3 regions of the Gordonia insulae genome follow, and region 2 is predicted to be linked to each of the others. Evidence: predicted binding sites of a transcription regulator. Region 2 holds the regulator's gene; each other region holds the start of a gene.

Region 1 (6,305 bases), 870 kb from region 2:
TCTGGTCGTCGGTGCGTCTGCCGGCGCGGTGATCGGGTGGATCGCCCACACGGCGCTGCTGCGGCAGTCGCGATGATGCGTCCTACACTGTCCTGACCATGTTCCGCATCATGTTCTATCAGCCATGCATCCCGCCGAACACCGGCAACGCGATCCGACTGGCCGCCAACACCGGCTGTGAGTTGCACCTCATCGAGCCGCTGGGATTCGACATGTCCGACGCCCAGGTCAAGCGTGCCGGTCTCGACTATCACGAGATGGCCACGGTGACAGTGCATCCGGACCTTGAGACGGCCTGGACCGCGATGCAACCGGATCGGGTGTTCGCGTTCACGGCGCATGCGTCGCGATTTCACTCCGACGTCGACTACCGGCCGGGTGACGTGCTGCTGTTCGGCCCCGAGCCGACCGGACTGCCCGACGACGTTCTCGCCGAACCGGAGATCACCGATCGTCTACGCATCCCGATGCTGGCCGGACGCCGCTCACACAACCTCGCCAACGCGGCCAGCATCGTCGTCTACGAGGCGTGGCGGCAGAACGGATTCACCGGCGCGGTGTGATCGTGTCGGTGTGATCGACCGAGACGACGGTTGATTCACCCGTCGACGCGGAACCGTTTCGTCCGGGCGGTGGCACCGCCGACGAGAGCGATCTTGCTCTTGGGGACACCGAGGTGGTTGGCGAGGAGTTCGGCCACCGCCTTGTTGGCCCGGCCCTCGAGAGCCGGCTCCCGGACGAAGATCGTCACCGAGCCGTCCGGTCCGGTCTCCACCAACGGCCCTTTCCGGCTGCTCGGCTTCACCGTCACCACGATCTGCCTCGGCATGGCGCCCCTTCTCTTCCTAGTGCCAATCCCTGGAACGGGTCCCGACCCGAAGATCCAAGCGCTGCAAGCGCTCTGCCACCACGGTCACCGCCCCCTCGGCGTTCTGCACCGTGCCACGGATCAACAATGCTGACGCCGAGTGTGCCAGACTCCGGTAACGAGTCCACAACCCGACCGAACACACGACGTTCACCATGCCGGTTTCGTCCTCCAGGTTGATGAACGTCACACCCGAGGCGGTCGCCGGACGCTGGCGATGCGTCACCGCACCGGCCACCGAGACCCGCGAACCGTCGGGGACCGCCAGCAGACCGTCCGCCGGGACCACCCCGATGGCCTCGAGCCGCGGACGGAGGAACTGGGTGGGATAGGACGTCGGGGTGATCCCGGTGGCCCAGGCATCCGTTGCGGCGAGCTCGATGTCCGACAGGCCCGGCAGGACGGGTGTGTCGGCCGACGACTCGAGGGACAGCTGATCCGATCGCACCGTCGCGGCGGCGCCTGCTTCCCACAACGCCTGTCGTCGACTCACCCCGAATCCGGTGAACGCCCCTGCCCCGGCGAGACCTTCGAGGTGACGGACCGTCAGCTCGGCGCGGCGGGACACATCGGTGACGTCCCGGTAGTCACCGTCGCGGTCTCGGCAGTCGACGATCCGGTCCGCGATGTCGTCGCCGACGCTCCGGACACCACCGAGTCCCAGCCGGACCTCCAGTCCGTCGTTCTCCAGGGTCGCATGTGTCAGTGACCGGTTGATGTCCGGACGATGGACCACGACGCCGTGCCGCCGCGCGTCGGCGACCAGGGACTGCGGCGAGTAGAAACCCATCGGCTGCGCCCGCAGCAACGCCGCACAGAACGCCGCCGGGTGGTGCAGCTTGAACCATGACGAATAGAACACCAGCGACGCAAAGCTCTGCGAATGACTTTCCGGGAAACCGAAATTGGCGAATGCGGCCATCTTCTCGAAGATCCGGTCGGCCATGTCGCCGGTGATCCCGTGCAGATCCGCCATGCCGGCGTAGAACCGGAGGCGTAGCTGCTCCATCCGCTCGGGTGACCGCTTGGAGCCCATCGCCCGGCGCAGCTGGTCCGCCTCGGCGGCATCGAATCCGGCGACGTCGACCGCGAGTTGCATCAGCTGTTCCTGGAACAGCGGCACCCCCAGGGTGCGATCGAGCGCCTTGCGCATCGACGGGTGTTCGACCGTCGGCTGCTCGGTTCCGTTGCGACGCCGGATGTATGGATGCACCGACCCGCCCTGGATCGGTCCCGGCCGGATGAGGGCCACCTCCACGACCAGATCGTAGAAGTTCCGCGGTTTCAGTCGCGGCAGGGTGGCCATCTGTGCCCGGGACTCCACCTGGAAGACACCGACCGAGTCGGCGCGGCAGAGCATGTCGTAGACCGCGGGTTCGGTCAGGTCCAGCCTGGCCAGGTCGACCTCGATGCCCTTGTGCTCGGCAACGAGATCGATCGCATAGTGCAGCGCCGACAGCATCCCCAGTCCGAGGAGGTCGAACTTGACGAGACCTATTGCGGCGCAGTCATCCTTGTCCCATTGCAGGACGCTGCGGTTCTCCATCCGCGCCCACTCCGTCGGACACACATCGGCGATCGGCCGATCGCAGATCACCATGCCACCGGAATGGATGCCCAGATGTCGTGGCATACCCATGATCTCGCCGGCCAGATCGGCGACGTCGCCGGGCGCCTCGTCGGGAGCCTTGCTCCAGGCATCCTGCTGACCCGTGGCGTAGCCCAGTGCCCGCGCCATGTCGCGGACCGCGGACTTGCCGCGGTAGGTGATGACATTGGCGACCTGCGCGCTGTAATCACGGCCGTATCGGCGATAGACGTATTGGATGGCCTCTTCGCGACGGTCCGATTCGATGTCCACGTCGATGTCGGGCGGCCCGTCGCGCTCGGGGGACAGGAATCGCTCGAACAGGAGTTTGTTGGCCACCGGATCCACATTCGTGATTCCCAGGGCATAGCAGACAGCGGAATTCGCGGCACTGCCGCGGCCCTGACACAGGATGTCGCTGCGCTTGCAGAAGTTCACGATGTCGGCGACCACCAGGAAGTAGCCGGGAAAGGTGAGTGAGGAGATGATGGCGAGCTCGTGTTCGATCTGCCGGTACGCCTGTGGATGCGCACCCGGGGGCCCGTACCGGCGCGACGCCCCGGCCATGGTCTGCTCCCGTAGCCAGCTGATCTCGGTATGGCCGTCCGGGACGTCGAACGGCGGCAGCTGTGGCGCGATCAGTCCCAACTCGAATGCACAGTCGGCCGCCAATCCGACGGAATTGTCGATCGCCTCGGGGTGGCCGGGTAGGAGCCGTGCCATCTCGTCGCCACTGCGCAGATGGGCACCGCCGACCCCCGGGAGCCAGCCCTCGATGGTCTCGATGTCCGTCCGCGCCCGAACCGCCGCGACCGCCGTCGCGAGCCTGCGCCGACGTGGACCGGCGAAATGCGCTCCGGTGGTCGCGACCGTCGTCAGCCCCAGATCGCGGGCAAGACCGGCGAGGATCGCGTTGCGTTCGTCGTCCTCCGGCAACGCCTGGGCGGTCAGTTCCACCACGACGTCGGCGCGACCGTATCGGTCGACCAATCCGGCCAGGGCGTGCCCGGCCGCCTCCGGACCACCACGGTCGAGAGCTCGCCGGACCGCGCCCTTACGACAACCCGTGAGAATCAGCCAGTGCCCGCCCGCGCGGTCGGGCAGGGCATCGCGGTCGTAGCGCAGCAGCCCCTTCTCCCCTGCCACCATGTGCGCATCGGCGATCGTGCGGGACAGTCGCCGATAGCCCTCACCGTCGCGTGCGAGCACCAGCAGGTGTTCTCCGGGAGGATCCGGAATCCCGGTCCGGGTGACGTCGGGCTCCAGGGAGAGCTCCGCCCCGAACACCGTCGGCATCGCGAATTCCCGAGCGGCCTCGGCAAACCGGACGAGACCGTAGAAGCCGTCGTGGTCGGTGAGTGCCAGGGCCTGCAGGTCCAGACGCTGGGCCTCCTCCACCATCTCCTCGGGCATCGACGCGCCGTCGAGGAAGCTGTAGGCACTGTGTGCGTGGAGCTCGGCGAAGGGCACCGACGACCGGCCACGTTCGACACCGTCCGCGCGGTAGGTGCCACGCTTGCGGGACCAGGCGGGACTGTCGTTGCCGTCGCCCCCGGAGTTGTCCCCGGGTCCGAATGCCTCGCCCGGCCGACCGTCGCCCCGCGCCCGACCGGAGAGCACCCGCTCCATCTCCGACCACGTCGGTGGCCCTTGATCCCATCCCACTTCCCGAGTCTATCGAACATGTGTTCGACAGACCAGAAGGGGCGTCATCCGACGCTGCGCGGAATCCGCCGATCACCGATCGTCATGCCGACCAGCACCATCCCGATCACGATGATCACCACTCCCACGAGATGCAGACCACGGTCGGTCGCCTGTGCCCGAAGGCGATACCGATCAGGCTGGAGGAGAAGATCGCGCCGAAATACGCGAATGTGCGATAGAGCCCGGACGCCACGCCGATGGATTCGGCGGGACTCTGCGTGTACAGCGTCGCCTGATTGGCGAAGCCGCTGAGGCCGTTGGCGAGCCCGAACAGCACCGACATCGCGATCAGCACCACGACCGGGCTCCCACTGCCGATGCAGAGCGCCATCGCCCCCGAGCCGGCGAAGCACAATCCGGTCAGCAGCAACGGCCAACGCACCCATCCCCGTGTCGAGTTCACCCGGGCCACGACGATGCTCACCGCCGACAGCGGGATCAGGATGAGGCCGACCTGCGATGCGCTGTATCCGGCCGCTCCTTCCATCCATTGACTGATCCCGTACATCGCCATGTACGAGCCGAGCGCCGCAAGCGCCTGCCGGAGATACGTGCGCACCAGGGGGCCGTTGCCCGCCATCATGCGAACGTCGATGAGCGGCTCACCGGTCCGCCTCTCCCACCACACAAGGGTCACCAGCAGCGCGACGACGATCGGGAGCAGCCACCACGCCGGTGAGGTCAGCCCACTCAGGAAGACGAGCGCGGTCACGACGGTGCCGGCGAAGAGCACGATCCCGACGGGATCCACCGCACGCAGTACCGCTCGCCCGCCGCGGTCGGTCACCGGCGAATCCTTCGGCACACTGCGCAACACCCACACCAGGGTGAACACGGCAACCGGGATGTTGACGAAGAACACCGCACGCCAACCGAACACCCCGGCCAGCACGCCGCCGACAGGCAGTCCGATGACCGCGATGACCTGGGCGGCGATGGAGAATCCGCCGAGCACCCGACTCGGCACGCCGATGCCCGCCGCGTCGGCCCGCTTGCGGATCAGCGACATCGCCGTCGGATACGCGGCCGAGGTGCCGACACCGATCAGCGCCCGGGACAACACGAGGAGCCCGAACACCGGTGCCAGCGCGCCGATCACGCCGGCCAGGAGCAGAATGCACAGTCCGCCGACGAAGACGCGCCGGTCGCCGAACACCCGCGCCAGCTTGCCCATCGTCGGCTGCATCACCGCACTGCACAGATAGAGCACGGAGATCAGCACGGCCGTCGAAGACGGTCCGCGGTGGAAGTCGACTCCGATGCCGACCAGGGCCGTCGCGATCATCGAGCTGTTGATCGGGTTGAGGGTGGACCCCATCATCAGCGGTCCCGTGAACCGCCATCCGAACGGGTTCGGTCCCCTCTCACCGGCGACGACGCCGACCTCGGCCGGCGCATGGGCGGTCACCGCCGGGTGGCGTCGAGGAGTTCGAGAAGCTCTGCGGTCGAACCGGTCTCGGCGATCTGGGGAAAGACGGCGGACGTACTGTGCTGATGTCGAGCACCATCGGAATCGGTCATCGCGTCGACTGGCAACGTCACGTGGAATCCGGCCTCGTGGGCGTCGCGGGCCGTGGACTCCACCCCCGCCCCGGTCGCGATACCCACCACCACGACCTGGCTGACGCCACGCTCGTGGAGATCGTCGGCGAGGCCGGTGCCGGCGAACGCACTCCGCGCGTACTTGGTGACGACGAGATCATCTGCCGTGGGCCGGAATTCGTCGATCAGCTCGGACCAGCCGGCGGACATGTCGAGTGGGCCGCCGCCACCGAGGTCGGTTCGACCCGGCGGCCGTCCCTCGACGGTCACGAAAGCGATCGGCAGATCGTGCCCGCGGAACCGATCGACCAGCTCGACGGACCGATCGATCACCTCCCGCGCCGGATGTGGGGCCAGCTCACGGCCGACGATGCCGCGCTGCAGGTCGATGACGATCAAGGCCGTCCGGGGATCGAGTGTCGTCATGCTCACGCTGAGTTCTCCTGTCTGTCACGACTCGGCAAGTCGTCTGAGTAGGTCGGTCGCCGAGGCGAGATGCGCGATCTCGCCGTCGGTCAGGACCGCGGCCATCTGTCCGGCGAGCCAATCCTCACGAGCCAGCCGCCCGGCACGGAATTCGTCACGCGCCTGCTGGGACAG
Region 2 (6,305 bases):
GGTGCGTTGATCTTGGTCGTCGTCCCGTCGGGGTCGGCCACCGTGATGTTGGAGCGGACCTCGCCCTCGATGGGCAGCGTCAGGTAGGGGAGTGCCACGTCGTCGAGCGCGGTGAGCAGGGGATCGCCGGTGCGGGCGGGCAGGACTGCCCGGGTCGACAGACCGGCCTCGGCGACCACGCGGGCGACGTTGACGCCCTTGCCGCCGGGCTCGGCCCGGACCGAGGTGGCACGCTGCACACCGCCGTGGTGCAGCGGCGCGGACAGCTCGAGGGTTCGATCGAGGCTGGGGTTGGCGGTCACGGTCAGGATCGTGACGGCGGACTGCGTCATGGGGCTTCTCTCGGTCATGCGATCACCATCTCGATGCCGCGGGCGGACAGGGCGGCGGATGTGACCGCGTCGATGCCGGCGTCGGTGACCAGCACGTCGATGTCGGCCAGATCCGCGAAGGAGGAGAGGTCCTCGCGATCGACCTTGGACGAATCCGCCAGCACGACAACGCGGTTGGCGACCCTGACGATGGCCGCCTTGATGGCCGCCTCCTCGGGGTCGGGGTGGACAGGCCGTGTGCCTCACTGATCCCGTTGGTGCCCACGAAGGCCGTGGAGATGCGCATCCGCTCCAGCGCGGCCACCGTCTCGGCGCCGACGGTGGCCTGGGTCAGGCCGCGCACCCGCCCGCCGAGGACGTGCAGGTCCGACGACCCGTGGCCGGCCAGGACCGCGGCGATCGGGATGCTGTGGGTGATCAGGGTGAGCTTGCGGTCGCGCGGCAGCGCGCCGGCGGCCTGGAAGGTGGTGGTCCCGGCGTCGAAGAAGACCGACCCACCGTCGGGCGGCAGGAAGCGGGTCGCGGCCCGGCCGATCGCGACCTTCTGCTCGGTGCGCGTCATCTGGCGCACGTCGATGCCCTGTTCGCCGACGACCGGTGTGGCGCCCGGGCGGACCGCGCCGCCGTGCACCCGCTGCAGATGGCCGGCACGTTCGAGGACCGCGAGGTCGCGGCGCACGGTTTCGCTGGTGACCTCGAACAGCGTCGCCAACGCGGCGACCGAGGCGCGACCGTTGGCACGCACCTGGTCGGCGATCGCCTGCTGACGTTCTTCCGCGTACACGATGTCCTCGTCTGTTGGAATGTGTGGACTTTGATGTTGCTATATCTGTGTTTACGCCTGTTTGTGTTGACAAGTCAAGGATTTCTTGTAACTTGAATCACAGAAGTGGCCGAACACCTTCGCAATCCACATTTGGCCGCCCGGTCGACGTACAGATAGGACTTCGGTGGAGCAGACACACGTACTGAACGGAACGCCGGTCGTCGGGGAAAGGCCTACGGGCCGACGGTCTGGCCGGGTGAGCGTCCCGTCTACGACCCCGACACAGCACCGCCGCTGCCCGCGGACGAGCGTGAGGCCGAGACCAAGCGTTTCGCCGACGCCGCCTCCGCGGTCGCCGGCCGACTCCGTGACCGTGCCTCACACGCCTCGGGTGCGGCGGCCGAGGTGCTGTCGGCGACGGCCGGCCTCGCCGAGGATCGCGGCTGGGTGGGCGCCGCATCGGCACTGATCGCGAAGGGCACCGCGGCACCGGCCGCGGCCGTGGCCGCGACCGAACAGTTCGCCGCCATGTTCACCAAGCTGGGCGGGCTCATGGCCGAGCGCGTGACCGACCTGAACGACGTACGCGACCGGGTCGTCGCCGAGCTGTTGGGAGTGCCGGAACCGGGCGTGCCCGAACCCGACGTGCCGTCGGTCCTGCTGGCCGACGACCTCGCACCCGCCGACACCGCGGGACTGGATCCGACCCGGATCACCGCGCTCGTCACCCGACTCGGCGGCCCGACGAGTCATACCGCGATCATCGCCCGCCAGTTGGGGATTCCGTGCATCGTCGCGGTCACCGGCCTGGCATCGGTGCCGGCAGGCACCAGCGTCCTGGTCGACGGCACGGCGGGCACGATGGAGATCGAGCCCGACGCGGCGAGTGCCGAGTCCGACGTCGAGGAGAGTCGACGCAGTGCCGCCGCCATCGCCGACTGGTCCGGTCCGGGCCGGACCGCGGACGGACACGAGGTGGCCGTGCTGGCCAACGTGGCGGACGGGACGTCGGCGCGCACGGCGACCGGATACCCCGTCGAGGGAGTGGGGCTGTTCCGGACCGAACTGGCGTTCCTCGACCGCACGGACGCACCGACGGTGGAAGAGCAGACCACGCTCTACAGCGAGGTGATCGATGCGTTCCCCGGCCAGAAGGTGGTCATCCGCACGCTCGACGCCGGGTCGGACAAGCCGCTGAAGTTCGTCACCCAGCTCAACGAGGCCAATCCCGCACTCGGTGTGCGGGGCAACCGGATCGCCCTCGACCACCCCGAGATCCGGGCGACGCAGCTGGACGCGATCGCGGCCGCGGCGGCGAAGAGTACGGCCGAACCCTGGGTCATGGCGCCGATGATCGCATCGGCCGCGGAGGCCGCCGAGTTCGCCGGTGAGGTGCGCAGCCGCGGGCTGGTCGCGGGAGTGATGATCGAGGTACCGGCCGCGGCGATCCTCGCACCCGCGATCCTCGCCGAGGTCGATTTCGTCTCCATCGGCACCAACGACCTCACGCAGTACACGATGGCCGCCGATCGGATGTCGGCCGAACTCGCGACGCTGACCGATCCGTGGCAGCCCGCGGTCCTGGCGCTGATCGCGACGGTCGCGCGGGCCGGACGCGATCTCGACAAGCCGGTCGGCGTCTGCGGCGAGGCGGCGGCCGATCCGCTGCTCGCGTGCGTCCTGATCGGACTCGGCGTCACCTCGTTGTCGGCGGCTCCGGCAGCCGCGGCCGCGGTGGGCGCGCGCCTGGGTCTCGTCAGTACCGAGCAGTGCCGCGTCGCAGCGGAGGCCGCGCTCGCCACGGCCGATCCCGCCGCAGCGCGAGCCGCGGCCGCGGCGGCGCTCGCCGGCTGAGTCACCGGCGCACGGGCGAGCGAGCAACGGTTCGGCGGCCGGGAGTCCCGGCCGCCGACAGTGCTCGTCGCGGGGTGATCAGAGCGGGGTGATCAGATGCGACGCATCACCGTGACGACCTTGCCGAGCACGGCCGCGTCGTCCCCGGGTATGGGTTCGAACAGCTCGTTGTGCGGCATCAGCCAGACGTGACCGTCTTTGCGCTTGAACGTCTTCACCGTCGCCTCCCCGTCGATCATCGCCGCGACGATGTCGCCGTTGTCGGCGACGTTCTGCTGCCGGACGACAACCCAGTCGCCGTCGCAGATGGCGGCGTCGATCATCGATTCACCGACCACCCGAAGCAGGAACAGCGAGCCCTCGCCCACCAATTCGCGTGGCAGCGGGAACACATCCTCGACGGCCTCCTCGGCCAGGATCGGGCCGCCGGCCGCGATCCGACCGAGCACCGGGACGAAGGTCGGTGTCGGCAGCTGTGGGTCGTCGGCCTGAGCCGAGGTCCCGCCGGGTGGGTTGTGGTCGCCGTCCTGGATGTTCACCGCACGCGGACGGTTGTGATCGCGCTTCAACAGGCCCTTTCGCTCCAACGTGCGGAGCTGATGTGCGACCGATGAGGTGGACGTCAGGCCGACGGCATCGCCGATCTCCCGGATGCTCGGCGGGTAGCCGCGCTCACGCACCGATTGACGGATGAACTCGAGGACACCGCGCTGACGGGGGGTCAGGGTCGACTCCGCCACCTGTGGATCGACGACGACCGGGGCATCCGCGACCGGGTCCGACGTCGGGCCCGTCACACCATCGGGCTGGCTGTCATCGATCCCGCGGGGCGCTGGACGCCGCCCGCCGGCCTTGTCGCTCATCGGTGAGTCCTCTCTGTCGGTGTCTGCGCGTCGGCTGGTGGCTGTCGCGCTGTCTGGGGAGCCTCGCTCGCAAAGTGGCTGGTCGATGCGTTCCTGTAGCGCCGACAGTAACCGACCGTTCCGACTTGTTCAAACATTTGTTCGACGCGTGTCGAGACTTTGTCGGCGACACGTGCTACAAATCGAACATGCGTTCCATCGAACATGTGATCGACACCCGTCGATCGGGAACCGAGGAGGACACGATGAGCACGTCGACTCTCACCCGCACCCGTCCGGCGACCACCGGCGTCCCGATGCGTGACGCCGGCAGCCCGACACATCGGGCCCGCGGCCGCGCGGCCTCGCCCTTCGGCACCGGGCGGACCGGCCAGGTCGGCCGTCCGGTCACGGGTGTCAGCACCCGGCCACGGCGCGGCGCCCAGGTGGAGCGCACGCGACCCGCGGATCGCCGACCCGCGGGACGGGTCGCGGCGCCCGTCGTCGCGGGCACGCGCTGCGCAGCACCCGCGGTCGACCGACGCATCTATGTGCGCCGGCGCACCACGGCCCTCGCGGTCGTGCTCGGCGGGGCCCTGGCGGTGTTGGTGTGGGCGGTGGCGATCATCGGGTCGAACTACGCGGCCTCGGTCGCGCCCACCCCGGCGGGCACCGAGATCGTCCACGTCCGACAGGGTGACTCGCTGAGCTCCATCGCGGACCGGGTCGCGCCGGACGTGCCGCGCGCGGCGGTGATCCAGCAGATCGTCGAGCGCAACGACCTCCCGTCGTCGGGTCTCCGCGTGGGTCAGGCGCTGATCGCGCCCGCCTACCGCTGATCGTCGGACGGTATCCTCGTGACACAGGGTCCAGCCGGAAACCGGCACGGCGCAGCGAGCATCCGGTGCGCCGGCGTGTCCCGAGATGTGCGTGAGGACGACATGCGCTGCCCGTTTTGCAAGAACGAAGACACCAAGGTCATCGACTCGCGTGTCGCCGACGAAGGGCAGGCGATCCGACGACGCCGTTCGTGTGCGGAGTGCGGGCGCCGGTTCTCGACCGTGGAGAGCGCGGTCCTGTCGGTGGTCAAACGCAATGGGGTGACCGAACCGTTCAGCCGCGAGAAGGTGATGCGCGGTGTCCGCCGGGCCTGCCAGGGCCGGGCGGTCGCCGAGGACGCCCTGGCACAGTTGGCGCAACAGGTGGAGGACGCGGTCCGCGCGTCGGGTTCGGCCGAGATCCCCAGCAACGAGGTCGGTCTGGCGATCCTGCGGCCGCTCCGCGATCTCGACGAGGTCGCCTATCTCCGGTTCGCCTCGGTGTACCGCTCGTTCGAATCGTTGGAGGATTTCCAGCGGGAGATCGACGACCTACAGGGAAATCTGACGCACGAGAACACGGTCGACACCGCGGGTTCGGTCTCGGACTGAGCGGCCCGGGCGGCGTCAGCGGAAGTCGTCGAGGGCGCGGATGGCACGCTTCTCCGAGATCGGGTAGGCGGTACCGAGGCGCTGGGCGAAGAGCCCGACCCGCAGTTCCTCCACCAGCCAGTGGGCACGGTCGTTGAACGCGTCACGGCGACCTGCCGGCAATTGGTCGATGCGCCGATTCCAGTGCGCGATCACCCGATCGACGGCAGCGAGTCCGTCCCGATCGCGGGTCGTCGAACCGACCAGATCGGCCAAGCGGTTCTCGGCGGCCTGAAGGTAGCGGGGTATGTGCGTGAGGTGGATTCGCGGGGTCGCGGCGACGAACCCGTCGAACACCAGATTGTCCAGCTGCTCGGCGACGTCGTCCGCGGCAACCGAACCACTGACCTCGTCGATCTCCGACCGTAGGGGTGCGAGGTGCCGGAGCACGTCGGTCGCCATCCGGAAATACTCCGGGGCGGCGTCGATCACGGCCGGCCGCAGTGAGTCCCGCAGGCGGGCGAACTGATCGGGGGTGCGGATGGTGGTCAGGTCGCGGGTCGCCGCCAGGTCGCGAATGGCGCGCCGCGTGCAGTCCGCCACCAGCTCGTCGGGACGATGATACGGATTCTGGCTCAACGCAAGTCGGCCCTCGGGATCGAGAGTACCGGTGATCTTTCTGGACAGCGTGGGGATCGCCGACTCGAGCAGGACGACGACGGACTCCGCCAAACGGCGGTCGCGCTCGGCGGCATTCGCGAACTCGGCCGGCGCGACACCGGTCGCCCGGCCGGCATCGTCGCGTACCACCTCGAGTCCCGGGTGGCGGGTGATCGTCTGTCCGGCAACAGTGGTCGTGGTGGTGTCCTCGAGTTCGCCGATCCCGTCCGCGGTCCATGACGTGAAGCTCGCCCGGCGTCGCGGCGCGTCCTCGTCGTGATCGGCGAACCGCTTCTTCAGGTCGGCGAGCGACTTGCTGCCGGCGATCGTGGCTCCCGTGCGATCGATCACCGCGAAGTTCATCGTCAGGTGCCCGGGGATGCGGTCGGGTGCGAAATCAGCGGGGGACACCGTCATCGACGTGATCGTGGAGAGTTCCCGG
Region 3 (6,305 bases), 520 kb from region 2:
AGAAGTACCGCTGAAAGGCCCGCGCCTCGGGGTCGTTGCGCGATGCCGCCATCGTGCGCTCCGCGATCGCGTCGAACTCCTCGGCCCGATACACCGACAGGCTGCGGTCCTGGCCTCGTGTGACCATCACCCCTCCTGCCAGCGCGTCGCGAAACTTGGCGGGCAACGTGAGTCGCCCTTTGTCATCGAGTCGGGGCGTGTAGGTGCCGACAAATCGCACGGACATGTCGTCACCTCCTGCCCCACCAGGTTCGACGTCCGGTCCGTCTCACCCAGTGCTGCCACAGTACCCCACTTTCCACCACTTTCCACCCCCAACACCCCACCCATGCCCCACACGATCACAAACTCCCAGTTCAACGGCATCAGAGCAAGTGGGGACGTCGATCAGATCCGGCGCGTCGCGCCAGGTTCTGGGTGGTGCTTGTGGTGCTGGAACACATCAAAGTGCCAGGTGAGATGCCCTTGATTGGGACGGTGGGGCAAAGTGGGGCACCCCGGTGGGGCGAAGTGGGGACCACGGTGGGTCAGCGTGGGGAGACCGGCGAGTCCGTCGGGGTGGATGTGGATGGACGCCGTGAGCCGTCCCGACACGCACCAAGGCCGCACACCAGTTGGTGTGCGGCCTTGGTGAAGCCAATGCCCGGGCCGTGCCCGGCGAAGGATCTACTCCTGCTCGAAACGCCTGTTGAAACGGTCTTCCATGCGCTCGGAGAACTTGCGCTTGGGTGCGCCCGCCCGCTGTTCCTTGCCGCCGCCACGGCCGGCTCCGCGATCAGGCCCGGGCGTCCGTCCGTTCCCGCCCATGAGCGCGAGCAGACCGGCCCCGAACATGATCAGGAAGCCGATGAGGCTGATGATCGGGAACCCGCCGACCTTGACGTCCACGATGAGACCACCGACGAGCAGAACCAGACCCACGACGAAGATGGCCACGGCTTGCAACCGACGCCGGCCGCTGGACCTCCCGAGGCGACGGCGCTTGACGCTCGACGCGAACTTCGGGTCTTCGGCATACAGAGCGCTTTCGATCTGTTCGAGCATGCGCTGCTCGTGCTCCGAAAGAGGCACCGACCCTCCTAACTCCCAAACTCAACCGACCCGACCACACGACCGCTGTCGAACCGTGTGCGCTGTCGACGCCGTTCAGCCGCTGTATACGACTTCAATTCCCATGATACGAGCAGAATCATCCGGCGACCACCATTACCCGAGGTTGAGTCGGATCGCCGTGTCACGCGGTGCGGTCGGACCGCACATTCTGATGAGGCAGCTTACCTTGCTCGTAGGCGATCACGAGCGCCTCCACCCCGTCGAGCAGATCGATCACCCGCTCGCGCATCACGCGTACCGCCGACTCCTCGAGCGTGCGGATCAGCCCGGATTCGATGTCGAGCCGGATGCGTGAACGCACGGCGAAGAACTCCGCGAGTTCGCCGAGCTCGGGCACGACCACCGGCAGACGGTTCCATGCGCTGCGGGAATGCCGGCGACGGGCCGGGCGTGTGGACGGTTCGTAGATCTCGATGGCCGCCCCTGCCGCACGCAGGGCCGTCAGATAGTACTGGCGGAAGCGCTCCGCCGGATCGTCGACGCCGTCGGCGTTGTCGAACAACACCTGGGCGCGATCGAGCAGGTCACGACTTCGACGCACGATGATCGGATCGATGTCCATCGCGGTCTGCGAGGTGGGGATCGAGCGGGGCATCGCACTCCTCCTCGGGTTGGCCGGCTCGTGTCTGCGTTGTACAACTGCTTTGTACAACGCCGGCCCGACAGCTGACGCTTCCCTCGTTGGCCGTCGGGCCGGCGCATGCGTCGGCGGGTGGGGACAGAACAGCTTGCGGAGGCTGATTCATCGAACACCCGTTCGACATATTCAATATAGCTAGCACGCGGGCCGGCTTCAAGACGGCCGCGGACACGGATGCCCAGAGTTCGACGAGAGGACAGACGTTCGTTGACGATCCGCCTCGTTGAGCTGACCGGTCAGGATGCCCCGGTGTGGCTCGAGCCCGCGCTCGACATCTATGTGACCGCCATGGATTACCCCCGCGGCACCGAGATCCACCGGGCGGCGCTGTGGCGTGACCACATCAGTCGTCCGGGGTGGCGGGCCGTCGGTGCCGTGGCAACCGTCTCTCCCGCCGAGGTCCGATCCCCGGATTGGGTGCGCAGACGGCTGTCCCGGCCGCTCGCGGTCGCCGACAACGAAGTGCTGGTCGGCATCGCCTACGGCTACCGGGGTGCACGCGACCAGTGGTGGAATCAGCAACTCCGGATCGGACTACGCCAGTCCGGGCAGCCGGCCGCGCAGGTCGACGAGATCACCCGCGACTACTTCGAACTCACCGAGCTGCACGTCCACCCCAGCGCCCAGGGCCGCGGCATCGGCCAGTGGTTGCTCGGTCGGCTGCTCACCGGTCGCACCGAGCGATCGGTGCTCCTGTCCACGCCGGAGATCCCCGCCGAGAACAACCGAGCGTGGTCGCTCTATCGACGCCTCGGCTTCGTCGACGTCCTCCGGCACTTCACCTTCACCGGCGATCCTCGTCCGTTTGCCTTCCTCGGCCGTCCGCTGCCGCTGGTTCCCGACGATCCGGGTCGGCGATGACGCCGGAGGGTGGAGCATCGATGACATGGCACACGAGATGATCCGACAGTGACACCCTCTTCGACGACACCCTCATCGACGACACCCTCCACGACGCCCGGCCATCCCGCCGTCGACGCGATCGTCGTCGGGGCGGGCCACAACGGCCTCGTCGCCGCGGCGTACCTCGCGCGCGACGGGCGGTCGGTGCGGGTGCTCGAACGTGATGACGTCGCGGGCGGCGCCGTCTCGACCATCGAACGGTTCCCCGGCTACCGGGTGGATCGCGGATCGTCGGCGCATCTGATGATCCGTCACTCGCCGGTGCTCGACGAGCTCGCGCTGACCGATCACGGCCTGCGCTACGTCGACTGCGATCCGTGGGCGTTCAGCCCCGCCACCGACAACTCGGCGCCGATCATCTTCCGTACCGACCTCGACGCCACCTGCACCTCGATCGAGCGGGCCGTCGGGACCGCCGACGCGGACGCCTACCGGAGGTTCGTCGAGGTGTGGCGACCACGTGCCCGGTCGGTCATGCGTTCGTTCTACGGGCCGGCCACGCCCGGCCGGTTCGCCACCGCGTTCACCGGCCTGACGGGGACCGCCACCACGGCCCGTCGCGGCCCGGTCGGCCGTCGAACCGGTGCGATGCTCTCACTCACCCAGGAACTGATGTCCTCGGGCGACGCACTGCTCGACCGGTGGTTCACCGCGGAACCACTGAAAGCGGCGTTGGCCTGGTTCGGTGCGCAGTCGGGCCCGCCGATGGACGCGCCCGGCACCGCACCCATGATCGGTTTCGCCGCGCTCCAGCACGACATCCCGCCGGGACGGGCGGTCGGTGGCAGCGGCGCGCTCACCGAGGCGCTGCTCCGACGTCTCGGCAGCGACGGCGGCGAGGTGGCACTGGGCGACGGTGCCACCGCGATCACCCGGTGCGGCGATCACTGGCGCGTGGAGACTGCCGGCGGTGAACAACATTGCGGGACAACCGTGATCGCCGCATGTCACATCCTGACGACTCTGGACCTGCTGGCCGCGGGCGGCCTCCCCGCCCAGACCGTCGACCGCTGGCGCTCGCAGATCGTCGTCGGGGACGGCATCGGCATGGCGGTGCGACTCGGCACCGACGCGCTGCCCGCCTATCGAGATCTCCCGTCCGACCTCCCCCCGCACGGGGTGCACTCGGCGCTCGGTCTGCTCGTCACCGACCGTGCCCAGCTCCGTCGCGCGCGCGCCGCGGCCTCGGTCGGCGAGTCGCCGGAGCGGCCGGCGTGCGTCTCGATGGGGTACTCGGCGATCGACCCGACCCTGGCACCACCCGGAAGACACCTGGTCAACGTCTGGGCGCAATGGCATCCGTACCGCCTGGCCGGTGGCCGGACGTGGGCGCAGGCCGGACCGGGTGCGGCGGCGGCCGTGGTCGCCGAACTCGACCGGCACGCCCCCGGATTCGGCGACCACATCGAGCACATGCACATCCAGACACCCGACGAACTCGAACGCGAGCTGGGGCTGATCGGCGGGAACATCATGCACGTCGAGATGAGCATCGACCAGATGTTCTTCTGGCGTCCACACCCCGACCTGTCCGCACACCGGGTGCCCGGCGCCGACGGCATCCTGCTGGCCGGGGCATCCACGCATCCCGGCGGCGGTGTGACCGGCGCCAGCGGGCGCATCTCCGCGCACCTGGCGATGCGCCGACGGTGAATCGCGACGACGTCCGGGCACGCCGTGGTGCGTCGGCCACGGTCGGCGCGGGTCGTCTGGCACGATGAGCATCGTGCGCTCGTCATCCCGCTGGTCCGCCATCCTGATGCTGCTGTCTCTGCTTGCCGCAACTCCCCTGCTCAGCGGGTGTCTGGAGCGTTCGACGACGGTCGGCGACCGGTATTCGGGAACCATCGTCGTGGCGACGTCGCCGGACAATCCGCGCGGCGCGCCGAAACTCGACGTCCCCGAGTCGATGGCGTCGCGGGTCAGCCTGAGCGACTACGACTCCGTCCCGGAGTCGGCCTCGACCACCGCGGGTGCTCCCGCGCCGACGCCGTCGGCGGCCGATCCCGCCGCTCCGCCGGCGAGCGGCGCACCCGGCGACGCCGCAGAGGACGCCCCCGAGATACCGCGGGTCGGTACACGTGCGGTCTTCACCGACCTCACCGCCGGCCAGTTCAGCCAACTCGGCGACATCGTCGCCGCCGCCTTCGGCGAGTCGGCGATGAGTATGGACCTCACCGCGAAGCGCAGTGGCGACGTGGTGCGGTTCCGCGGCAGCGCCGACCTGAGCGATCTGACCCCCGGCCGCGACCTGGTCCGGTTGACCGTCACCTTCGCCGGACCGGTGACCGCGACGAACGGCGACCAGATCGGCGAGAGCACGGTCACCTGGACGCCCGAGCCGCGCAAACCTTCCGACTTCAGCGCCGACGCGACCTATCCGGACCCGGCGACCGCCGCGGTCAGCAGCTGGTCGTGGTTCCTGGCGCTGATCTGCCTGCTCACCGTGCTGGTGGTCGCCGGGCTGGCGTGGACCAGGCGGGATCGCAGCCCGCGGCCCGGCAGGCCGCGGCCGTCGGCCGGCAAGAAGCCACCGACGAGCCCACCCACCCCGAAGACCACGGCGGGTTCGGGCGCCGGTCGCTGACCGGCCGGTAGGCCGGTCGGACCGCATCGGTCACCCGCGGAGGGAACCCGGATCGGTCAGCGAGCCGCCGACGCGACCGGGAGTACGGACGTCATGTCCACACCGAGCCGCTCGAGGACCTCGCTCGTCGCCTTCGCGAAGTTGAGGCTGCAGAAATGCAGGCACGGCGCACCCTCGGCGATGAGTCGCTCGGCGATCTCCGTCGCGAAATCGATCCCGACGGCGCGGACGGCCTCGCGGTCCTCCTCGGGACCGTCGCCTGCCGCCGCGGCGAACCTCTCCTGGACGTCCGGCGGGATGACCGAGCCGGAGAGCTCGGTCATCCGGCGCACACTCGCCAGCGAGGTGATCGGCATGATCCCGGGGATGACCGGTTTGTTGCCCTGCTCCGGGTCGGCGCGCGCCACGCGATCACGCAGGCGGAGATAGTCGTCGACATCGAAGAACATCTGGGTGATCGAGTACTCGGCACCGGCCCGCAGCTTGTCGACGAGGGTGCGGGTGTCGTGATCGAGGTCGATGGCGCGATGATGCCCCTCGGGGAACGATGCGACACCCACGTGGAAATCTCCGAGATCGTCGATCAGCCGGACCAACTGCTCCGCGTACTCGACCCCGTCCGGGTGTTTGGTCCACTCGCCCAACGGGTTTCCGGGCGGGTCACCGCGCAGCGCGAGGATGTTGGTGATGCCCTGATCGGCGTAGGCACCCACGAGCGCGCGTAGTTCCTCGATGCTGTGGTTCACCGCGGTCAGGTGCGCCACCGGCAGGAGCGTGGTCTGGGCGGCGAGCTGACCGGTGATCCGGACGGTTCGGTCGCGGGTCGATCCTCCGGCGCCGTAGGTCATCGAGACGAATGCGGGACCGAGGCGCTCGAAGGTACGGACCGCCCGCCACAGCCGGGCCTCCGCGGCCTCGTCCTTGGGCGGGAAGAACTCCACCGAGAACGGCACCGGACCGCGGTGCGGTGCGGACAGCCGATCGATGATCGATGGAGCCGGGGTGGAGGATGAGGTCACCAGGACATTGTACGGATCACCGGCGGCGCGCTCCGGGCACCGG

Evidence for each region. Region 2 encodes LexA, which represses DNA repair genes until DNA is damaged. Its sites were predicted from a motif close to CGAACANNTGTTCG; they were not measured.
Region 1: a site for LexA is predicted at 4,135-4,148, ahead of D7316_RS07425 (error-prone DNA polymerase). Genes of this name have one in related genera too.
Region 3: a site for LexA is predicted at 1,860-1,873, ahead of D7316_RS01280 (SAV_6107 family HEPN domain-containing protein). Genes of this name have one in related genera too.

Annotation. Positions count from the first base shown of each region.
Region 1 is NZ_CP033972.1:1,635,724-1,642,028, forward strand. It holds gene D7316_RS07410 (hypothetical protein) at 1-76, shown strand, start outside; gene D7316_RS07415 (tRNA (cytidine(34)-2'-O)-methyltransferase) at 99-563, shown strand; gene D7316_RS07420 (DUF167 domain-containing protein) at 599-829, opposite strand; gene D7316_RS07425 (error-prone DNA polymerase) at 846-4,121, opposite strand; gene D7316_RS07430 (MFS transporter) at 4,237-5,571, opposite strand; gene D7316_RS07435 (isochorismatase family cysteine hydrolase) at 5,568-6,131, opposite strand; gene D7316_RS07440 (MarR family winged helix-turn-helix transcriptional regulator) at 6,156-6,305, opposite strand, start outside.
Region 2 is NZ_CP033972.1:767,242-773,546, forward strand. It holds gene D7316_RS03625 (1-phosphofructokinase family hexose kinase) at 1-350, opposite strand, end outside; partial or broken gene D7316_RS03630 (DeoR/GlpR family DNA-binding transcription regulator) at 347-1,116, opposite strand; partial or broken gene D7316_RS03635 (putative PEP-binding protein) at 1,283-2,952, shown strand; gene lexA (transcriptional repressor LexA) at 3,045-3,815, opposite strand; gene D7316_RS03645 (LysM peptidoglycan-binding domain-containing protein) at 4,004-4,633, shown strand; gene nrdR (transcriptional regulator NrdR) at 4,736-5,224, shown strand; gene hrpA (ATP-dependent RNA helicase HrpA) at 5,240-6,305, opposite strand, start outside.
Region 3 is NZ_CP033972.1:249,090-255,394, reverse strand. It holds gene mraZ (division/cell wall cluster transcriptional repressor MraZ) at 1-226, opposite strand, end outside; gene D7316_RS01285 (DUF3040 domain-containing protein) at 667-1,071, opposite strand; gene D7316_RS01280 (SAV_6107 family HEPN domain-containing protein) at 1,235-1,708, opposite strand; gene D7316_RS01275 (GNAT family N-acetyltransferase) at 1,961-2,614, shown strand; gene D7316_RS01270 (phytoene desaturase family protein) at 2,735-4,309, shown strand; gene D7316_RS01265 (LppM family (lipo)protein) at 4,374-5,243, shown strand; gene metF (methylenetetrahydrofolate reductase [NAD(P)H]) at 5,300-6,262, opposite strand.